One region of the Arthrobacter gengyunqii genome, then DNA from elsewhere that is predicted to be linked to it. Evidence: riboswitches for the same ligand, from Rfam matches in the RefSeq annotation. Region 1 holds a riboswitch; the other holds the start of a gene.
What was found. Region 1 has a riboswitch for cyclic di-AMP ahead of MUG94_RS08280 (C40 family peptidase). Riboswitches for the same ligand answer to the same signal wherever they lie in the genome.
Positions count from the first base shown of each region.

Region 2: another riboswitch for cyclic di-AMP. It lies ahead of MUG94_RS02525 (NlpC/P60 family protein); the one in region 1 lies ahead of MUG94_RS08280 (C40 family peptidase).

Region 1 covers NZ_CP095461.1:1,805,581-1,810,769, reverse strand. Annotated here, with positions in the region: gene MUG94_RS08295 (sensor histidine kinase) at 1-727, shown strand, start outside; gene MUG94_RS08290 (response regulator) at 715-1,359, shown strand; gene MUG94_RS08285 (hypothetical protein) at 1,591-2,202, shown strand; cyclic di-AMP (ydaO/yuaA leader) riboswitch at 2,370-2,523, shown strand; gene MUG94_RS08280 (C40 family peptidase) at 2,528-3,406, shown strand; gene MUG94_RS08275 (hypothetical protein) at 3,562-4,068, opposite strand; gene MUG94_RS08270 (sensor histidine kinase) at 4,125-5,189, opposite strand, start outside.
Region 2 covers NZ_CP095461.1:525,978-531,166, reverse strand. Annotated here, with positions in the region: gene MUG94_RS02535 (HNH endonuclease) at 1-335, opposite strand, end outside; gene MUG94_RS02530 (NlpC/P60 family protein) at 557-1,315, opposite strand; gene MUG94_RS02525 (NlpC/P60 family protein) at 1,348-2,094, opposite strand; cyclic di-AMP (ydaO/yuaA leader) riboswitch at 2,194-2,356, opposite strand; gene MUG94_RS02520 (M23 family metallopeptidase) at 2,475-3,245, opposite strand; cyclic di-AMP (ydaO/yuaA leader) riboswitch at 3,248-3,429, opposite strand; gene MUG94_RS02515 (iron-dependent transcriptional repressor DtxR) at 3,522-4,220, opposite strand; gene serC (phosphoserine transaminase) at 4,448-5,189, shown strand, end outside.

The DNA of each region.
Region 1 (5,189 bases):
GCTGGCGATCCTCTCTCCCCGCCGGTACGACGAGCTCTCCCGCCGGATCCAGGATCTGTCTGCTGCCCGCGCCAGCGCGCTGACCGCGCATGCTGCGGAGCTGCGCCGGATTGAACGGGAACTGCACGACGGCGCACAGAACCGGCTGGTGGGCGTGGTCATGATGCTCGGGCTGGCCCAGCGGGCGGCGGAGACGGACCCTGCGGCGGCGGTGCCCTTCATCGGGCGCGCCCAGGACGCCGCAACGGAAGCCCTGGCCGGGCTGCGCGAAGCCGTGCATGACATCTATCCGCCCATCCTTGATGAACTGGGTCTCGGCGGAGCCGCGTCAGCGCTGACCAGCAGGTCACCCATCCCCTGTTCCCTGGACGTGCACGGTCTGCTGCGGGCTCCGGCGGCGGTGGAATCGGCCGCTTACTTTGTGCTGGCCGAGGCCTTGACCAACGCCGCAAAACACTCTGATGCGTCGCGAATTGGTGTGGTGCTGCGCACGGAATCCGTGCCGGGCGAAGATCTGCTGGTGATCCGGGTGAACGACGACGGCCGCGGCGGCGCAGCCATTCCGCCCCGCACCGCCAGCGGCTCCGGCGTTGGAACCGGACTTGCAACCGGCACCGGACTTGCCGGGATCGCACGCCGGGCCGCTGCCTTTGGTGGCACCCTGCGAGTCACCAGTCCGTCCGGCGGACCAACCGAGCTGAGGGTCGATCTGCCATGCGACTTCTGATTGCCGAAGACGACGCGCTGCTGCGGGCGGGACTGGAGTTGCTGCTGCAGGGCGAGGGATTCGAGATTGCCGGTTCCGCGGACAACGCCGACGACCTGCTCGCTGCCTTTGAGCCCGGCACCGCGGACGGCGCTGTCCTGGATGTGAGGATGCCGCCGTCGTTCACCAATGAAGGGCTCCGGGCCGCGCTGGAATTGCGGTCTCGGGTGCCGGATTTCCCCGTCCTTGTTCTGTCCTCCTATGTTGAGGACCGTTATGCCGCCCGTCTCCTGGCCTCCGGAGCCCAGGGTGTGGGCTATCTGTTAAAGGAACGCGTGGGCAAGGTGGGTGATTTCGTGGACGGGTTGCGCCGAGTCCTGGCCGGCGGAACCGTCATGGATCCCGAAGTCATTGCCCAGTTGTTCAGCCGGCGCAGTACCCGGGACCCCGTCAGGTCGCTGACTCCGCGTGAATTCGAGGTGCTGGGGCTGGTGGCGGAAGGCCTGGGCAACGCAGCAATAGCGAAAGCCATTTCCGTTTCAGAGACCGCGGTCAGTAAACATATCGGCAACATATTCGCGAAACTGGGCCTTGCTCCGTCGGACAGCGGCCACCGCCGGGTGCTGGCCACCCTGGCCTATCTCCGGTCCTAATTCCTTCGCAGCATATGGAAACCGCGCGTTCTTTATCATTCGCTTCGAAGGATATTGTTTTGGCCTCCCCACCCCGTACACCTGCACTCTGGACAAACAAGCAGCGCCTGATGTAATGCTGATTCCCGTATTCCGCCCGCCGCAGAGGGAGGTGGGGACGGGTAGGCTAAGAGCACCGGTTCCAAGCTGATGTATTCGCGGTCCGGCACGATGACGAAGAAAGAGAAGGACATGCCTGAGGCCAAGCGAAACGATGCCGACAACATTCGCGAAGAACTCGGTTACCTCACAGTCGCGGAAATCCTTCAGCTTTGCGCCACGCAGCAGATCCTTGATCCGTCATCCACACTGATTTCCCGCAAAGTTCAGCTGGGAGCCGGAAACGTGTTTTATCCGGGCACCGTCATTGCCGTGGACAGCCAAAGCTCCTGTGTTATTGGAGAACGCAACGTGTTTTATCCCGGTGCGTTCCTCTCTGCTGAAAACGGCGGGATGCTGCTCCTCGGATCCGACATCTCCCTGGGTCCGGGCGGTGTCCAGCTCACGGCCGGGCGTGCCGATGCAGTGGCCGTAGGCGACAAGGCCCGGCTGGGCCAGGGTGCGGTTGTGTCGGGACGCTCGGTCCTGGGCTCCGGGTCCCAGATTCTCGGTGCAGTGCAGGCGGAGTCGGTAATCCTTGCCGATGGCGGGGATCACACCTCAAATCCCCCGGAAAAACGAGGGTCCATGCTCAGGGGCAGCGGCGTTGCCCGCGGGTTGAGGCTGGCTCCAGGGGACGTTATTCAGGCCTACGGGGACTTCTCATCCGCCGCCGTCGACCGCCAGCAGGATGCTTCCGCCTAGACGGTTTTGTGCCGCCGGCCACCCATACCACATAGCGGCGCCACGCACAGGCCTCTGCGACGTTCGTTACTAAATAGTTATCGCACCGTAATCATCCTTTACGGTGGATTCATGCCGTTGATTGATACGGCGTCCTTGGCTTGTTACCTAACTCTGCCGCTTGCCAAGGTCAACAATTAACACACTTCGGCAGGGGCGGGGGAACCAACTTCGGGTTCCTTTGAATCCTTGGGGTTAAGTCAGCCAAGGGATTCCTTTGGCGGACCGGATGACTCCCATCCGCATCCGACAGCTCACCTCGCAGGTATCGGGAGAGGTACTCATTTTGTCTTTCAATAACACCCGTGGACGCCACCGTGCCGAGAACAACACCGTGTTGGGCAAAGCCCGCACCATCGGCAGCGCCGCTGCCGTCATGGCTGCAGGCTCCGGCCTGATGCTGGGTCTGGCCGCTCCTGCTTCGGCAGGCGTCACATCCAACGACTCCACCGAGTCCTACAGCGCGCCGGCAGCTTTCGCAGCCCCCGCTGCAGCACCGGCCGCTCCGGCCGCCGCTCAGGCCGCATCCACCCACGTCGTCCAGTCCGGCGATACGCTGAGTGCAGTCGCCTCAACGTACGGCGTGTCCCTGACCGATATTCTGACGCAGAACGGCCTGGCGCTGGAATCCATCATCTACCCCGGTGATGTCATCACGTACGCCGGCGGCGCTGCTGTAGCACCGGCTGCTGTCTACGCGGCTCCTGCCGCTGCCGCTGAAGCCTATGCCGCACCGGTCGAAGCAGCCCCGGTCGAGGCTTCCCCGGCCGCAGCTGACTTCAGCACCTTCAGCACGCAGGCTTCCGCTGTGACGCCGGCTCCCGCCGGTGCAGCTGTTTCGGGCACGAACTCGATCATGCTGAACTCCGCCTATGCCCAGTTGGGCGCTGCCCAGGACTGCACCGTGCTGGTGGAAGTTGCCCTCCGGGCAGCAGGCCACTCGGTTGGCGACCTGGCTCCGGCACAGCTGGCAGCCTATGGCACCCCGGTTTCTGATCCCCAGCCCGGCGACATCATCTACTACGCCGACGGCGGCATGGGCTTGGCTCACATCGCCATCTACGTGGGCGACGGACAGGCCATCCACAGCGGATGGAACGGCAACCAGACTGTCCAGCAGAGCGCCAACGTCGGTTCCGGCGCTGTCTACTACCGCGTAGCCTAATCACGCAGCTGTAGCGCGCATCGAAAGGCGCGGGAAGCGAACGGACCCGCGCCGTTCGATGAATGCACAAGGGAACGCCCGGCCAGATGGCCGGGCGTTTTCTTTGTGTCTGATTGTTGTCTGTTCGTTGTCTGCCGGTGCTGTGCCGGAAGCTGTCAGGCTGCCGGAGCGTCCTGCGTGGTGTCTCCGTCCTGCTTCTGCTCTTTGCCGTGGTGACCGTCATCGCGCGTGCCGTCTTCATCGGTGCCGTGGTCCGGCTGGCCGTCGTGGTGACGGCCGCCATGTCCACGTTCAGGCGCATCCTCAGCGGTGCCGTCGTCGCCGGTGCCGTCCTCAGCGGGGCCGTCCTCGCCATCGCGCATTCCCTTGCCGGGCTTCGAACCGGAGTCCTGATCGGAATCCGTGTCTTGCTTCTGCGCGTCAGAGTCGGCGTCGGTGCCGTCGTCTTGATGGCGCTCACCCTTGCGGTGCTGCTCGTTGTCCTGACCTTGCTGATCTTCCTGCTGCTCGGTCACTGACGCCTGTTCCTGGTCCGCAGCCGTATCAGCAGTGGCCATGCCGGCGAAAAAGGAACCGACCAGCAGTGCCAGACCTCCCACGATGCCGAGAATCCACCCAAGTGGACCCCGAGCCTTGTCCCGGAAAGCCATAGTGTTACTCACCTCCGATTAGTGGATTGGTTACACCACCATTCTCGGAACTGTTTCTTCGAGATTTCTTAGACTTCCCGTCCTGTGGAGCCGGAGTGCCTCCGGGTAGCCGGCAGCCGAACCTCCAGCACTCCCCCGGTCCCATTCACCGCCGGCAGGGCACTGACGCTGCCGCCGTACCGTGCAGCAATTTCCGCTACGAGCGCCAGGCCCAGACCGTAATGCCTCGGTGCCGCTCCCGCCCCGTCGTCGCGGGGTTTCGGCTCCGCCCGGTCCCGGGCTGAGGCAAACCGTTCAAAGGCCTGCCGGCTGAACCCCGGCGGAAACCCCGGCCCGTCGTCGGAGACCCGGATAACGGCGTCCCGCCCGCTTTTCAGAACCGAGAAGCGCACCTGTGAGCGGGCATAGTCCAGGGCGTTGGCGCCGAGGGCCGTAAACACCCGCTGCAGGGCAAACTGTCCGCCGCGCACCGTCACCTCCGGGTCCGGGGCGTCCAATTCCAGTGTCAGCCCCCGCCGCGTGGCCTCAGGCTGCAGCGAACGGACGGCGGCACGTGCCAGCGACACGAGATCCACCTCTTCCAACGGCCCCGAGCGGCGCGGATCAGCAGACATCAGCAAATCCTCAAGAATGCCGGTCAGCACCTTGGTGTCATCCACCACCTCATCAGCGGCCTGGACGGCTTCTTCGCGTGCTGTCGCCGCGTCAATCTCTGCGCCGGTCTCCGCGTCAGTATGCACGTCAATCCGGGCGTCAGTCTCCGCAGCAAGCCGGCGGCGGAGCATCTGCGCGCGCATGCTCAACAGCGTCAGGGGCGTCCGCAGTTCATGGCTGGCATCGGCAACAAACCGCCGCTGCAGGGCCAGTGCTTCCGCCATGGGACGCATGGCGGCACGGGCGGCCCATGCCGAGAGAGCTCCGGCGACAACTCCTGCGGCCAGGACTGACACCACCAGCGCCAGGGATAACCTGCGCAGCTGTTCATCCGCTTCATGCGTGTCGACGGCGGCCTGAACCACGTCGCGGCCGCGGCGTGTGGTCAGGACTTCATAGCTGCGGTCCCCGTCAGTCACCGTGTCCCGGCGGGATTCACCGGTATTTGCCACGTCCGCCAGTGCCTCTTCATCGGGCAG
Region 2 (5,189 bases), 1.3 Mb from region 1:
CAGGCCACCATGTTTTCCCAGCTGTCGGCCCCTCCCCTGGCCTTGGGCAGGACATGGTCCACCGTGGACGCTGCCTTGCCGCAGTAAGCGCACTGGTGCCCGTCCCGCCGCAGGACGCCGCGCCGCGTGGCCGCGGTGCCTTCACGGTAGGGAATCTTCACGTACCGGTGCAGCAGGATCACGGACGGCCGGGGCAGGATCTCCGTGGGTCCCACCACGGGATCCCCGTCCTCGGCAACCACGCTGGCCTTGCCCGCCAATACCAGCACCAGTGCCCGGCGGAAGCTCACGACGGCCAGCGGCTCATAGCCGGCATTCAGAACGAGAGTGCGCATACACGTTTTCCTCTTCGCCTGCCGTCCATCGGCGGGAGGAAACCTGCCGATGGGGACGGCGCATCAGATGATCTATGGAAAGGGTATGCCTCGATCCGGGTCTCCGCCATTTCCAGCACCGGACGCGGGTTTAAACGGGTCAAGGGTTCCTCCCGAAGGAGAAACCCTTGACAGCAAGCAGCCGGCGGACCGGCAGTTAGGCTGCGTACGCGGCGCGCAGCCTAGCCAACCCGGATGTAGACGCCGCCCGAGCCGAGCTCGGCGGGGGCCACAACCGTGGAGTTGCCGTTGAAGCCGCCATGGATGGCCTGGCCGTTGCCGATGTACACAGCAATGTGAGCCATGCCCATGCCGCCGTCGGCGTAATAGATCAGGTCGCCCGGAACAGCCTGCGAGGCACTGACGGTGCTGCCCAGGGACAGGTAGCCGGCAGGCCAGTCGTGGAAGCTGATGCCCGCGGCCGCCAACGAGTTGGTGACCAGCATGGTGCAGTCCTGCGACACACCCAGCTGCGCGTAGGCAGCTGCTGCAATGATGGCTGCCGTACCCGATGCCGCCGGGGCATTGGACTGCGCCGGGACGGCGTTGGAGGCCACGGAAGCCTGCGCGGTGTAGGCCTCCGAAGCGTCCTGAAGCGGGGCTTCCGTTTGGGACTGAACCGCAAACTCAGGTGCTTCCGGAGCTACGATGACGCCGGCCACGGCCGGACGGTCAAAACTGACTTCGGCTGTTGCCGGAACCGTCAGCTGTGCGGCGGCGCTCAGGTCCAGCGTGCTGGTCTGAACATCGCGGACAACGTCGGAACCAGTTGCATTGGCCGCAACGCCGGAGGTCAGAACCAGGCCTGACGCGGCAACAACCACGGCTGCCTGCCGTCCGACGGTTCCGGCATTGGCGGACACTGCCTGGGCCAGGGCGCTCAGCGGGGCGGTGCGTTCCACCGGCGCCCGGTGCCGGGCGCGCTCAGTTGTAGAAGTCATGCGGGTGCGATCTCCGATATCTGCAACTGGTCTTAGCTGACGCGGACGAAGCTTGCGCCGCCGAGGTAGGACAGCGGGTGCAGAACGGTGTTCATGCCGTCGAAGCCGCCGCTGATGACCTGGCCGTTGCCCACGTAGATCGCTACGTGGCCGGAGGTGATGACGAGGTCGCCGGGCTGGGGCGAGCCCACAACCGTGCCGTAAGCGAAGAACTGTGCGGGGGCGAGGTCGCCAACCGACTTGCCAACCGAGCGCAGGGCCTTCTCCACCATGGCGGTGCAGTCCTGGGCGACGCCGATCTGGGAGTAGGCCGAAGCGACGAGCGCTGCGCCCACGCCGCTGGCCGCCGGGGCGGGAGCGGGTGCCGAAGCCTGGGGTGCGGCGGTCACTGCCGGCGCAACTGTGGTTGCGGCCGGGGCTGCTGACTGGGTCTGAACGGCGACAGCCTGCTGCGCCGTTGCGGCGGAAGCCTGCACAGCGGCGGCCTGCTGAGCCTGGACGGCAGCCTGCTCCTGCGCAACGGCTGCTGCGGCAGCAGCAGCTTCTTCGGCTGCAACCTGAGCGCGGTATTCAGCGCCGGACACAGCAGAAACCGGCTCAATCGTGGCCAGTTCAAAGGGTGCCTGTGCGGAGACCGAGACGGCTCCGGTGGTGGTTACGGCACTCAGCGCGGTGGCTTCGAGGGCCTGTCGATCGGTGCTGACGGCTGCCTGGGCGGGAAGACCAGCGGCCAGTACGAGGCCTGATGCGGCGACGACGACTGCGGCCTGGCGGCCCATGGTTCCAACGTTGGAGGTGACGGCCCGGGATAGTGCTGAAATTGGGCTCGTCTGGACGGAGGCCGCGCGACGGCGGCCGTGAGCTACTGATGACACAAGTTTGCCTCTCCCAATGCCTACGAGGTGAGCTGTCGGATTCGGATGGGAGTCACCCGGTTGCTGGCTGCGAAGCCTTGCAACTTAACCCCTAGGGCTTCTTGCGAAACCCGAATGTGGTTCCCCCGCCTCTGCCATGCGATGTTGCGAACGGACCTCAAACAGTGGCAGAGCTCGGCGATCTGTTCGAGAGTGCCTGATCTTTGGCCGATCAGGCACGAGGATGACCTTACAACAACATCTCTGGAATGTCACGTTCAGGTCACGAAATGGTTATCCTGCGGTCACAACCAGCCCAGCGGGTCAACAACCTCGCCGTTCACCATGACCTCAAAGTGCAGATGGCAGCCCGTGGAGGCACCCGTGGTGCCGCTGGCACCCACCAGGTCGCCGCGCTCCACCGTGGCCCCCACAGCCACGGCCAGGGCGGACATGTGATTGTAGGTGGTTTCCACGCCATTGCCGTGATCCACGACCACGCGGTTGCCTCCGCCGTAGGCGTGCCATCCCGAGAAGGTAACGGTGCCGGATGCGGCTGCGGTGACATCAGTTCCGCAGGCAGCCGAGAAGTCCTGGCCGCGGTGCATCTCGCCGGCGGTGCCCGTAATGGGGCTGACGCGGTAGCCGAAGCCCGAGGTTTCCACAAGATCGGCGGCCAGCGGTTTGGCCAGTGTGCCCTTGGCAGCACCGGCGGAGATCGCCGAACCGGAGGCAACAACCACGTGGCGAAGTTTCGCTTCCGGGTCGAATTTACTGCTCAGGGCGGCGCGCTCGAAGGTAACGGCTGCATCGGGATCAGCGGACACCACGGGGGCTTCAGCCGCGACGGGCTGCATCTCCTGCACAGGCTCGCTGACTGCGGCGGTGGTGGGAATTGCAACGGTGAGAATCAGGCCGGATGTTGCGGCGGTGATGGCGACCTTCTGGGCGGTGTCACCAAAAGAATGGCTCTTCGTTTCCGCACGACGGCGTCCGGAGGACTGGCCGTTCCGTGGGCGTGGAGCCGGAGCCGGGGCGGACGCGCGGCGCCTGCCCGGGGCAGCATGCTTCGACAAGGTATACCTCTCTCATATGCCTGCGAAGTTAGCTGTCGGATTCGAGTAGAGAAAACTCGGCCCCACACTCAACACCGGCCGCTTGTGCGGACGCTGTGTTGATGCTGGAGGCTTCACCCCGAGGCAGCCTTGGCTGCCAGTTGATGGGTCCTCCGCCCCTGCCTGAAGTCTGCAATTCCGGGCCAGTGGCAGGGTTCGGCGTAAGGCCCGGATAACGGTGTTATTTCAACGTCAGTAAGTCACTATAGGTTAAGGAGGCCAAAAGAGACCATTCCGTTATCCAGCGGTGGACACAAACACGTGGGAGGCCACCTCTGGAGGGAGCTCCAAGGCGCCTTCAATCCCCGGGACGCGGACCGAAATGTAGCCTGCAACCACCTCCGCAGTGATCTCGGCACCCGGACGCATCCCGGCCTCATCAAGCTGGGTGAGCAGCTCCGGCTCCACCTGGACCGGTTCGGCCAGCCGGACCAGCTGCATCTTGGTTCCGGGCTCGACCGCGGCAACCGCCGCCACGAGGTTGGTGACCCCCTGATGGAACAGTTCGGCGGCCACGCCGCCAATTTCTTCGAGGCCGGGTATGGGATTCCCGTACGGGGATTCCGTGGGGCGGCCCAACAGCTCATAAAGACGCCGCTCCACCCGCTCGCTCATCACGTGTTCCCACCGGCAGGCCTCATCGTGCACGTAAGCCCAGTCCAAGCCGATCACGTCGGACAGCAGCCGTTCCGCCAGGCGGTGCTTACGCATTACTTCCGTTGCCCGGCGCCTGCCCAGTTCGGTCAGCTCAAGCTGCCGGTTGCCGGAAACCACCACCAGCCCGTCCCGTTCCATCCGGCCGATCGTCTGGGAAACAGTCGGTCCCGAGTGGCGGAGCCGTTCGGCGATCCGTGCCCGGAGCGCAACGATGTTCTCCTCTTCAAGCTCCAGGATGGTCCGCAGATACATCTCGGTGGTATCGATGAGGTCCGTCATGGCAGGGAGCTCCTATGTATTCGAGGGAAGATCAGGAGAACAACGGCGGACGCCGCCGCCACAGGTGATTACTGCCAATACGTTAGCTCATTCGGTCACAAGGCAGATAATTCCGCAGCTGTCCGACTGGCCGTTTGCCCGGTTCACAAATGGCCCGGAACCGGGGCGGTGGGGCAGAATGAAAAGGCACATCAGAGCACCCTGCCTACCGCTTGGAGCGATATCCCATGGGCGAAACCGCCGCACTTAAGATTCCCGCCGACCTCCTCCCCCGGGACGGGCGGTTCGGCGCCGGGCCCTCGAAGGTGCGCCCGGAGCAGATGGAGGCACTGTCCCGTGCCGGCACCGGCCTGCTGGGCACGTCCCACCGCCAGGCACCGGTCCGCAATCTGGTGGGCAGCGTCCGCGAGGGACTTTCCAACCTCTTCCGGGCACCGGACGGCTACGAGGTGGTGTTGGGTGTCGGCGGTTCCACGGCATTCTGGGATGTTGCTTCCTTTGGCCTCGTTCGGGAAAAGGCGCAGCACCTGTCCTTCGGCGAGTTCGGTTCCAAGTTTGCCGCGGCCACCAACAAGGCCCCCTTCCTCGCAGAGTCCTCCATCATCAAGGCCGATCCGGGAACACGTCCTTCGGCCGTTGCCGAGGCCGGCGTGGATGTTTACGCCTGGCCCCAAAACGAAACCTCCACGGGCGTTGCCGCGCCGGTCAAGCGGGTTCAGGGCGCCGACGCCGATGCCCTGGTCCTCATTGACGCGACCTCCGCAGCGGGCGGCCTGGACGTCGATCTGGCCGAGTCCGATGTCTATTACTTTGCTCCGCAGAAGAACTTTGCTTCCGACGGCGGCCTCTGGCTGGGCATGTTCTCCCCTGCAGCACTGGAACGCGCCGCGCAGATCAACGCAACAGACCGCTGGATCCCGGACTTCCTGAACCTTCAGACCGCCATCGACAACTCCAAGCTGAACCAGA